Regions from separate parts of the Rahnella aceris genome, predicted to be linked through region 2. Evidence: riboswitches for the same ligand, from Rfam matches in the RefSeq annotation. Region 2 holds a riboswitch; each other region holds the start of a gene.
The links. Region 2 has a riboswitch for thiamine pyrophosphate ahead of thiB (thiamine ABC transporter substrate binding subunit). Riboswitches for the same ligand answer to the same signal wherever they lie in the genome.
Positions count from the first base shown of each region.

Region 1: it holds a riboswitch for thiamine pyrophosphate, as region 2 does, so the genes downstream of both, thiC (phosphomethylpyrimidine synthase ThiC) here and thiB (thiamine ABC transporter substrate binding subunit) in region 2, are expected to answer to the same signal.
Region 3: it holds a riboswitch for thiamine pyrophosphate, as region 2 does, so the genes downstream of both, thiM (hydroxyethylthiazole kinase) here and thiB (thiamine ABC transporter substrate binding subunit) in region 2, are expected to answer to the same signal.

Region 1 covers NZ_JAADJV010000009.1:7,239-10,517, forward strand. Annotated here, with positions in the region: gene nudC (NAD(+) diphosphatase) at 1-772, opposite strand, end outside; gene GW591_RS23870 (Rsd/AlgQ family anti-sigma factor) at 872-1,387, shown strand; TPP riboswitch at 1,461-1,587, shown strand; gene thiC (phosphomethylpyrimidine synthase ThiC) at 1,710-3,279, shown strand, end outside.
Region 2 covers NZ_JAADJV010000002.1:269,962-273,240, reverse strand. Annotated here, with positions in the region: gene thiP (thiamine/thiamine pyrophosphate ABC transporter permease ThiP) at 1-557, opposite strand, end outside; gene thiB (thiamine ABC transporter substrate binding subunit) at 533-1,516, opposite strand; TPP riboswitch at 1,560-1,689, opposite strand; gene sgrR (HTH-type transcriptional regulator SgrR) at 1,730-3,279, opposite strand, start outside.
Region 3 covers NZ_JAADJV010000001.1:186,633-189,911, forward strand. Annotated here, with positions in the region: gene GW591_RS00925 (class I SAM-dependent methyltransferase) at 1-173, opposite strand, end outside; gene GW591_RS00930 (glycosyltransferase family 2 protein) at 204-1,193, opposite strand; TPP riboswitch at 1,484-1,582, shown strand; gene thiM (hydroxyethylthiazole kinase) at 1,617-2,426, shown strand; gene thiD (bifunctional hydroxymethylpyrimidine kinase/phosphomethylpyrimidine kinase) at 2,423-3,223, shown strand; gene GW591_RS00945 (hypothetical protein) at 3,231-3,279, opposite strand, start outside.

The sequences.
Region 1 (3,279 bases), on a different contig from region 2:
CTTCGTGTTCGGCACGACAAAGGGCAACGGTGTCTTCAATCAGGCGGCGCGCAATCGTCCCGGGCGGTGGCAACTGCGGCAATGCATCAAAGCGATACCAATTCGCGTTAAGCAACTCTTTCGGGTCATGCTGTATGTCGCCACTGTCGTAATCCGCCATAAATGCCATCATCAGCGAATTGGGGAACGGCCAGGGCTGGGAACTGATGTAACGGACATTTTTCACCCGGATGTTACTTTCTTCCATCACTTCACGTGCCACAGTTTCTTCCAGCGTTTCTCCGACTTCCACGAAACCCGCCAGAACCGTGTGAATACCATTACGATGGCGGACATGCTGCGCAAGCAAAATCTCATCCCCCTTACGGATAGCCACAATGATGCAGGGCGCAATCTGCGGATAATAGCGTTCGCGACAGTGCCCGCAGAGTGCAGCCCACTCGGTTTTGCTGACGTGCATTTCATGTCCGCAGTAACCGCAAAACTTGTGAGAACGGTAAAACTCTGACAACTGCACACCACGCCCGACCAACTGGAATAATCCGCGATCCTGATCCAGCAACTGACGGGCGGAAACCATATGGTTTGGCATCGTCTGACGAACCAGCCAGACAGGTTCGCCCTGCCATTCGCCGATCTGCCGCGCTGTTTTACCGGTCAGAGAAAATTGTGCGGCGCTGCCAAACGGCAGTTCACCCTCAGGCAGCCATAGCTTGCCTTCCTGGCTGATGATCCACCAACCGTTGTGTTGCTCAGTAATCTGTAATTCCATAATTGTTGTTGCATAACCTCGTCGGGACTGACAATCTGAGTAAGATATTTACATATTAGTAACTTTTGGTTACTTTTTTTGTCGCTCACGGAGTCAACCATGCTAAATCGTCTGGAAAGACTGACCCAACGCGTTGGTGGCAGTAATGAGTTAGTGGATCAATGGCTGCACGCACGCAAAGAACTGCTGGTTTCGTACTGCACTTTCGTCGGTCTGAAACCCAATAAAGAAAAACATACACCTTTGAATGAAAAGGCGCTGGACAGTTTTTGCCATCATCTGGTCGACTATCTTTCTGCCGGGCATTTTCATCTCTATCCACGCATCATTGAAGAAGTCGATGGCGCAGGCAGCCCGAAAAAAGTACAGGCGGCAAAAATCTACCCTGCTCTGGAGCTGAATACTGAAGCTATCATGGCTTTCCATGACAGTTACACAGAAACTGATATTGACGATGACAATGCTTTCGCGTTTCACTATGCATTATCGGATATCGGTGAGGCATTAGATGCCCGTTTTCAACTGGAAGATCAATTAATTATCATGGCTTTTGAGCCTGCCCCGGAGAGTGTGCCACCTTCGGAAAATGAGCCTGATCTCGCCAGACCGGCTTAACACGTTGCCACAATAAAACCCTGCTCAGGGTTATGGTTTTACTTGTAGTTTAAAAAAACGCCTCCTATATTGAGGCTTCTTGTCGGAGTGCCTAGCGCATAATTTTCTGTTGAGAATTACGCCAGGCTGAGACCGTTAATTCGGGATCCGCGGAACCTGATCGGGTTAGTACCCGCGAAGGGAACAAGAGTAATGTTATGCGTTCAGCGCAATCAGGCATCTGCCTGCATAAGGCCGCCCGTGCTGCACCGCCCATTTTTACTCCTGCCGTAAACCTCCTGACAAGCAATTTTCCATCACGTTTTTTTGCGAGGAATTTGCTATGTCGAGTACCCAAAAACCCGTTATTTCTGAAAAGAAACCGTCAAATCGCCGTGAACAACGCGCGCAGGCACAATCGTTTATCGACAGCTTGCAGGGCGAAGCTTTCCCCAACTCCCGGCGTATTTATCTTGAAGCTGACCGCGAAGATATCCGCGTGCCGATGCGTGAAATCCAGCTCAGCCCGACGCTGGTCGGCGGCGGCAAAGACAATCCGCAGTTCGAAGAAAACGAAGCAATTCCTGTTTACGACACCGCCGGACCTTACGGTGATCCGGCGGCAGTTATCGACGTGCATACCGGTCTGGGAAAATTACGCGCCCGCTGGATAAACGAGCGTGCGGACACGCAGGAACTTTCACAGGTCAGTTCCGGTTTTACTCAGCAGCGGCTGGCGGATGACGGGCTGGACCACCTCCGCTTCGAACACCTGCCGCGCCCGCGCAAAGCCATTGCGGGTAAAAATGTCACGCAACTGCATTACGCCCGCAAAGGCATCATCACACCTGAGATGGAATTTATCGCCATTCGCGAAAATATGGGGCGTGAACGGATCCGCGGCGAGGTTCTGCGCCAGCAACATCCCGGCGAAAGCTTTGGCGCGCATCTGCCCGCCAGTATCACTGCAGAGTTTGTGCGACAGGAAGTGGCTGCCGGGCGCGCGATTATTCCCGCCAACATTAACCACCCTGAATCAGAGCCGATGATCATCGGGCGTAATTTCCTGGTGAAAGTGAACGCTAATATCGGCAACTCGGCGGTGACATCTTCCATCGAAGAAGAAGTGGAGAAACTGGTGTGGTCGACACGCTGGGGCGCGGACACCGTAATGGATCTCTCCACCGGACGTTATATACATGAAACCCGTGAATGGATCCTGCGTAACAGTCCGGTACCGATCGGCACCGTGCCGATTTATCAGGCCCTGGAAAAAGTGAACGGTGTGGCCGAAGATCTGAACTGGGAAATATTCCGCGATACATTGCTTGAACAGGCCGAGCAAGGCGTCGATTACTTCACCATTCACGCCGGTGTGTTGCTGCGTTATGTGCCGATGACCGCCAAACGCCTGACCGGGATCGTGTCGCGCGGTGGTTCGATCATGGCGAAATGGTGTCTGTCACATCATCGCGAAAGCTTCCTGTTTGAGCATTTCCGCGAGATCTGTGAAATCTGCGCCGACTATGATGTCTCGCTTTCATTGGGCGACGGCCTGCGTCCGGGTTCGATTCAGGATGCCAATGACGAAGCGCAATTCGCCGAATTACGCACACTGGGCGAACTGACCAAAATTGCCTGGGAATACGATGTTCAGGTGATGATCGAAGGTCCGGGACATGTGCCGATGCAGATGATCCGCCGCAACATGACCGAAGAACTCGAGCAGTGTCACGAAGCCCCGTTCTATACCCTCGGTCCGCTGACTACCGATATCGCGCCGGGTTACGATCACTTCACGTCCGGTATTGGCGCCGCGATGATTGGCTGGTTTGGCTGCGCCATGCTCTGTTATGTCACGCCGAAAGAGCATCTGGGCCTGCCGAACAAAGAAGACGTTAAGCAGGGTTTGA
Region 2 (3,279 bases):
AAGCGGAATTGCTGCCAGATATTCATGCCGAGTTGTGCGGCGAGCTGGCGCTGCTCAACGGCGATATTTTCCAGTGCCTGCACTAAGAGCCGCGCTGCCAGCGGCAGATTGAAAAAGACGTGCGCCAGCAAAATGCCCTGTAAACCATACGGCGAGAAACGGTAATCCATGCCCAGCCAGCCGCAAATTTGCGCCAGCCAGCCCTGTCTTCCGTAGACACTGAGAATGCCAAACACCGCCACCAAAACCGGCAAGACCAGCGTCATCGCACATAAACGTAATAACAGCTGACGGCCGGGGAAACGGCGGCGGAACAAGGTGCGTGCCAGCAAAATTGCGGGCAGCACCGAGCAAAGCGCTGAAAGCAGCGCCTGCCAGAAAGTAAAGCAGATCACATGCCAGAGATAAGGATCGTGCCAGAGCGATGCGCCGCTTATCTGTGGCGCATGACGCCACAGAGAGCCTAAGGCCAGTACTGCCACCAGCAACATAGCCAGTGACGCGATGACGCCCGGCAACAGCCAGCGAGGGATCAATGGCTGACGGCGTTCTGCCATGCCTGGATCCATTGTGAACGATGAGTAGCGACATCCTGTGCGCTGTATTGCAGAGATTTGGCCGGAATCGTCAGTTGTTTAAAAGCGTCAGGCAGCGGGGTATTCACCACCGGATACATCCAGTTGCCGGTCGGGATCACTTTCTGGAAATCTTCCGTGGTGACGAACTTCATGAACTGTTCAGCAAGTTTCGGTTGCTTGCTGTTTGCCAGCTGGCCCGCCACTTCGACCTGCATGTAATGCCCTTCGGTAAAATCGGCTGCGGCGTAGTTATCTTTCTTCTCTTCGACAATATGGTATGCCGGAGAGGTGGTGTAGCTCAGCACCAGGTCGCTTTCACCTTTGAGGAATAAACCGTAAGCCTCGCTCCAGCCTTTAGTGACGGTGACAGTTTTCTTCGCCAGTTTTTCCCACGCTTGCGGCGCTTTATCGCCGTAGACTTTTTGCATCCACAGCATCAGGCCCAGACCCGGTGTACTGGTGCGTGGATCCTCATAAATCACTTTCCATTTCTGGTCGCTGTTGATCAGCTCATCGAGGCTTTTTGGCGGATTCTTCAGTTTATTTTTGTCGTAGACGAAGGCGAAATAACCGTAATCGTAAGGCACGAAAGTGCTGTCATTCCAGCCGCCTGGCACCGTCAGTCTGGCGTTGGTTTTCGGTGCTTTGGCGAATAAACCGGTTTGTTCAGCGGCCTGCAACAGGTTGTTATCCAGCCCCAGCACGATGTCGGCTTTGCTGTTTTTACCTTCCATCCGCAGACGGTTGAGCAAAGACACGCCATCTTCCAGCGCCACGTATTTCAGTTCGCAGCCGCATTGGGCTTCAAAGGCTTTTTTAATGGCGGGACCGGGGCCCCAGTCAGCAGAGAAAGAATCGTAGGTATAAACCGTCAAAACAGGTTTTGACGCAAATGCAGGTGCAGAAAGTAACAGCAGGCAGGACAGTAATTTTTTCAACTTTGCGCTCCAAAAAAATGAAAGGGCAAAGGATTTTGAGTAAGCATCGCGCAGTCTCAAATCCCTCCGCCGGGATTAACCGGATCAGGTTCGACGGGTTTCAAATCTCAGCCAAACTTGCTCACGGCGTTTACATCGCAGCTTTAACAAGTCGGGCACCCCGTTGAGAACGGATGTCATTCTAGAGATTAACGGCGCGATGCGATAGTCCGATTAACTGTCCGGTGGGGCAAACCAGGCGGATTTAAAGTCGAACCAGCCGAGGGTGTTCATACGCACACCGCGCATACTGCGTTGCCCCTGTAGCACCAGCCAGTGATGGAACAGGGGATGGATCTGATGGCTGACCGTCTGTTTCTGGCTCCATTTCGCCATCGATAAATTCCCGGCGTGCCACAGGGCGGCATCGTCGTTCATCTCTTCGCTAAAGCAATGCTTTGCCAGCGGCAATTCGTAGAAATGCGCGAACAGTGAAAACTCCAGCGGCAGGGTGAAGTTGGCACTGCCGAGCCACAGATCACTTTTGGCATCGCCGCGGTGCCAGACTGCGTAATCCACTATCTGAATAATCAGTTCGATACCTTCTTCCGCCAGCAACGGGCGCAGGGCGTTGCAGATCGCCTGATGTTCGGAATGCTCGCCGTAAAATGTCAGCGTTACCTGCGTCAGGTTTTGCGGTTTGGGCGGACGTGGCCGGGGCGCTTTGTGATGCCATCGCGGCAGCAGGCCATACGCCGGAGACCAGTAGCGCTGGTAAATCGGTTCGGCATTATTCAGTAAGGCGATGGGATTGAGTAAATCGCACAACCACTGGCGTGTTTCTTCAGATTGTCCGACCGGCGAACGCTGGTCAAATAACAGGAAATAGCAGCCTTCTTCAAGGCGACTTTCCAGCTCGCTTTTGCCTGATTCATCGGCCTGAAGCTGTACGCCGGAATGCACCAGCTCTTCACTCAGTTCCGGTAATACCCAGATATTCACCTCGTCGATCAGTGCCCGGAAGCCAAAATAATCGTCAAAGGCGCGGATGCGCAGCTGTGTTTTCAGATTACGCACCACGGCGTAAGGGCCGGTGCCGACCGGATGGCGGGCAAAATCAGGCAGTGACTGCCATTCCTGCGGCAGGATCATCGCGTGGATATTGCCAAACAACCACGGCAGCCAGCGGTCGGGTTCATTCAGGTGGATATCTATGACATTCGCCGTGGGCGTCGTGACTGATTTCAGGTTGCTGAACAGCGGATGCGTTTTCAGGCGAATAAACGTGGCGATAATATCTGCCATCTCGAGTTCGCGACCATGATGAAAATGAATGGCGGGGCGCAGATAAAACCGCCAGTGCAGCGGCGAAACTTCCTGCCAGTGATGGGCTAAATCGCCTTCCGCTTCCCCATTTTCCTCATTTATGCGTGTCAGGCCGCTAAAGATTTGTCTGGCAATGTGGGTTTCTGAACGGCGCAACATGGTGCCGGGCAGCAGATTCATCAGCGGGCGATAATACAGTACGCGCAGAATATGTTTGCCCTGACGGAAACTGCGACCGAGCTGGGACAGCAGCATCTGGCGCACCAGGGTTTTGTCGCCGACCAGTTGTACCAGCTGATCAATGCTGTCCTGTTCCAGCAGCTCTTCAGCGCGCTGTTGCTGGAGTGCCAGCCCGGTATAAAGAAATTTCAGCGTGGATCGTTTGCCGCGTCCGGCCTCTGCATCCCACGTCAGCCAGCCCTGTCCCTGCATGGTGCTGAGCAACGAGCGCATGTGTC
Region 3 (3,279 bases), on a different contig from region 2:
CATCCAACTTCATGGATCGTCTGAGGATCAACGGTTGCAACAAGTCCTGAAAGAGAATTCTCGAACCCTTTCATCATCCAGCGTACTATTGGATTTTTAGAAGCATATTTATTGTAATTATTACCTACAACAATACCATCTTCAGTTTTACCACCAGCAATTTTTATAGCCATCATTTTTCCTATTGTAATAATTTTCTAGTTTTATAATTGATCTTTTTCAGGTGGATAATTTTTTTTTGCCAAAGGTTGAGGATTTCTGTTGTGCAGTTGTGCGGTTTTAAATCTTAAATCTTCAAGTAATGTTCTGTTAGCAGAAAGCAAATCTGCAACGAATGCAATCAGCAAGGTCTGAAATCCCATCCCCAACAAGATAGATGCCAAAATTAGAGACTGTATATTTCCTGTGCCATCTCCCGTAAAGTATTTGAATAAGAAACGTAGTCCGATCAAAAATCCAATGGTGAAAAGTGTCAAGCCAATGGTTCCAAAAAATCTGAATGGACGATAGATCACGAATATTCTTATAATTGTGATTACGCTTCTTTTGATATATGAAAATGTACTTTTCACCAGTCGGGAAGGGCGTAAGTCATCATTTACTCTGATAGGTACGGATGTAATAGAGATGTTTTTCTGTCCGGCTTGGATAATAGTTTCAAGGGTATAAGTATAATTACTGAAAACTATAAGCTTTTGAGCCGTTTCGCGGTTAATTGCACGAAAACCACTGGGCGCGTCAGGAATATCCGTTTTACTGGCCGTCCGCACAACCCAACTCCCTAGTTTTTGAAGTAATTTCTTCAAAGGTGAGAAGTGTTCAATTGCCTGAATTGGACGTTCCCCAATAACAAATTCTGCCTGTGACGAGAGTATTGGGGCAACTAATTTCGGAATATCATCTGCATTATATTGATTATCGGCATCAGTATTGACGATGACGTCGGCACCAAATTTTAAACAGGCATCAATTCCTGTCATGAATGCATAAGCCAGGCCTTTATTGGTCTTATGCCTGACTATGTGGTCTACGCCATTTTTCCTGGCCACGTCGATGGTATCGTCTGAGCTGCCATCATCAATAATCAGCCATTCAACGCTATCAAAGCCTTCAACATGCCGGGGCAAGGCATTCAGAGCAATAGCCAACGTGCCACCTTCATTAAAGCAAGGTATTTGTATAATTAATTTCACATCACATTCCTCTGCTAACGCTGATGTATATTATTCATGAATTTAATATAATCATTTCAATAAGTAAAAGCACTTATAGATATTCTTAAGCATATATAAAACCAGACGGTATTTGATATAGATTAGCAGGTATATGTGATGCTTGTGGCAAAAATAACATATTAATGAAAAGCCGCCTTAGTAAGGGTATTCCTGTCAAACCAATGGATATGTTAATACTGTCCTATTAGAGAACAGTGGTTTTTAACGCATTTCCTGATTGATCTTCTGACCTCCGCCGCCAATAATGTTCCCTTGACTCGGGGTGCCCGCTGCAAAGCAGGGCTGAGATTTTACCCGTATTACCTGATCTGGATTATGCCAGCGTAGGGAAGTCAGGTATCTCTCCTGATACCGCCTTCCTGAGTGCCGGTGGGGAGATTTATGAATACCCGACCTACCTTCTTGCCCGGCGCCTTAGCCGCCACTTCTCTGAAACGACTCCGCCTTTCAGCGCCGCTGGTTCACTGCCTGACCAACGACGTGGTGCAATCTTTTACCGCCAATGTCCTGCTGGCGCTGGGTGCATCTCCGGCGATGGTGGTTGATCCCGCCGAAGCGGCGCAATTTGGCGCCATTGCTGATGCCTTATTGGTGAACGTCGGCACGCTGACACATCCCCATGCCGATGCGATGCGGGCGGCTATTCACGCAGCCAGTCAGGCCGGAAAGCCCTGGGTGCTGGATCCGGTTGCTGTCGGCGGTCTGAGCTGGCGTACAGAATTCTGTCGTGAAATCATCACACTTAAACCTGCCGCAATCCGCGGTAATGCCTCGGAAATCCTGGCTCTCAGCGGCCTCAGTGCGTCCGGGCGGGGCGTGGACAGCGGTGATGATTCCCTTTCTGCCTTACCTGCCGCACAGCAACTGGCGCGGGAGACCGGCGCGGTAGTGGCTGTGACGGGTGAAACCGATTACGTCACCGACGGGATGCGCAGTTGGGCGGTGGCTGGCGGACATCCGATGATGACCCGCGTGGTGGGTACCGGATGCGCATTATCTGCGGTGGTGGCGGCCTTTGTGGCTTTGCCGGGTGATCGCCTGGATAACGTGGCCGCCGCCTGCCGGGTGATGTCCTGTGCCGGCGAGCGCGCCTGTGCGGTCGTGAAGGGGCCGGGCAGTTTCACGCCTGAATACTTCGATAATCTGTATTTAATGGGCGAGGAATGGCTGAATGGCGAGGAAATACAATGAAACGTATTAATGCACTGACGATTGCAGGCACAGATCCGAGTGGCGGGGCGGGGATCCAGGCGGATTTGAAAACCTTCTCGGCGCTGGGTGCGTACGGCACCAGTGTGATCACCGCGCTGGTGGCGCAGAACACCCGTGGTGTGCAGTCGGTCTATAACATTGAGCCCGGTTTCGTTTCAGCGCAGCTCGATTCCGTACTGAGCGATGTGCGGATCGACAGTGCGAAAATCGGCATGCTGGCGAACAGTCAGATTGTGGAGGCGGTTGCGGAGCGACTCAGACATTATCAGCCGCCGTTTGTGGTGCTGGATACCGTGATGCTGGCGAAAAGTGGCGATCCGTTACTGCTGCCGGAGGCCGTGGATGCCGTGCGTCGTTTGCTGATCCCGCAGGCTTCCATTATTACGCCAAATCTGCCCGAAGCGGCGGCGTTACTGGACTGTGCGGTGGCGGCGAATGAAACCGAAATGCGTGAGCAGGGAGAAGCCTTACTGGCGATGGGATGTGGTGCCGTGCTGATGAAAGGGGGACATCTGAGTGATGAGGAAAGCCCTGACTGGCTGTTTGTGACCGGTTCCCGTGAGCGGTTTACTGCGCCGCGTGTGAATACCCGACATACCCATGGCACCGGTTGCACGCTGTCGGCCGCGCTGGCCGCGTTACGTCCGCGTCATCACAACTGGGCCGATACGGTACGCGAAGCCAAAGCCTATTTACAGCAGGCGCTGATGCAGGCCGACTCACTGGAAGTCGGCCACGGTATCGGGCCTGTGCATCATTTCCACCGCTGGTGGTAACCGCGGATTATGCCTGGTGCTGGGTTTCGCTCAGCGCCTGTTCAACCTGATGAAAT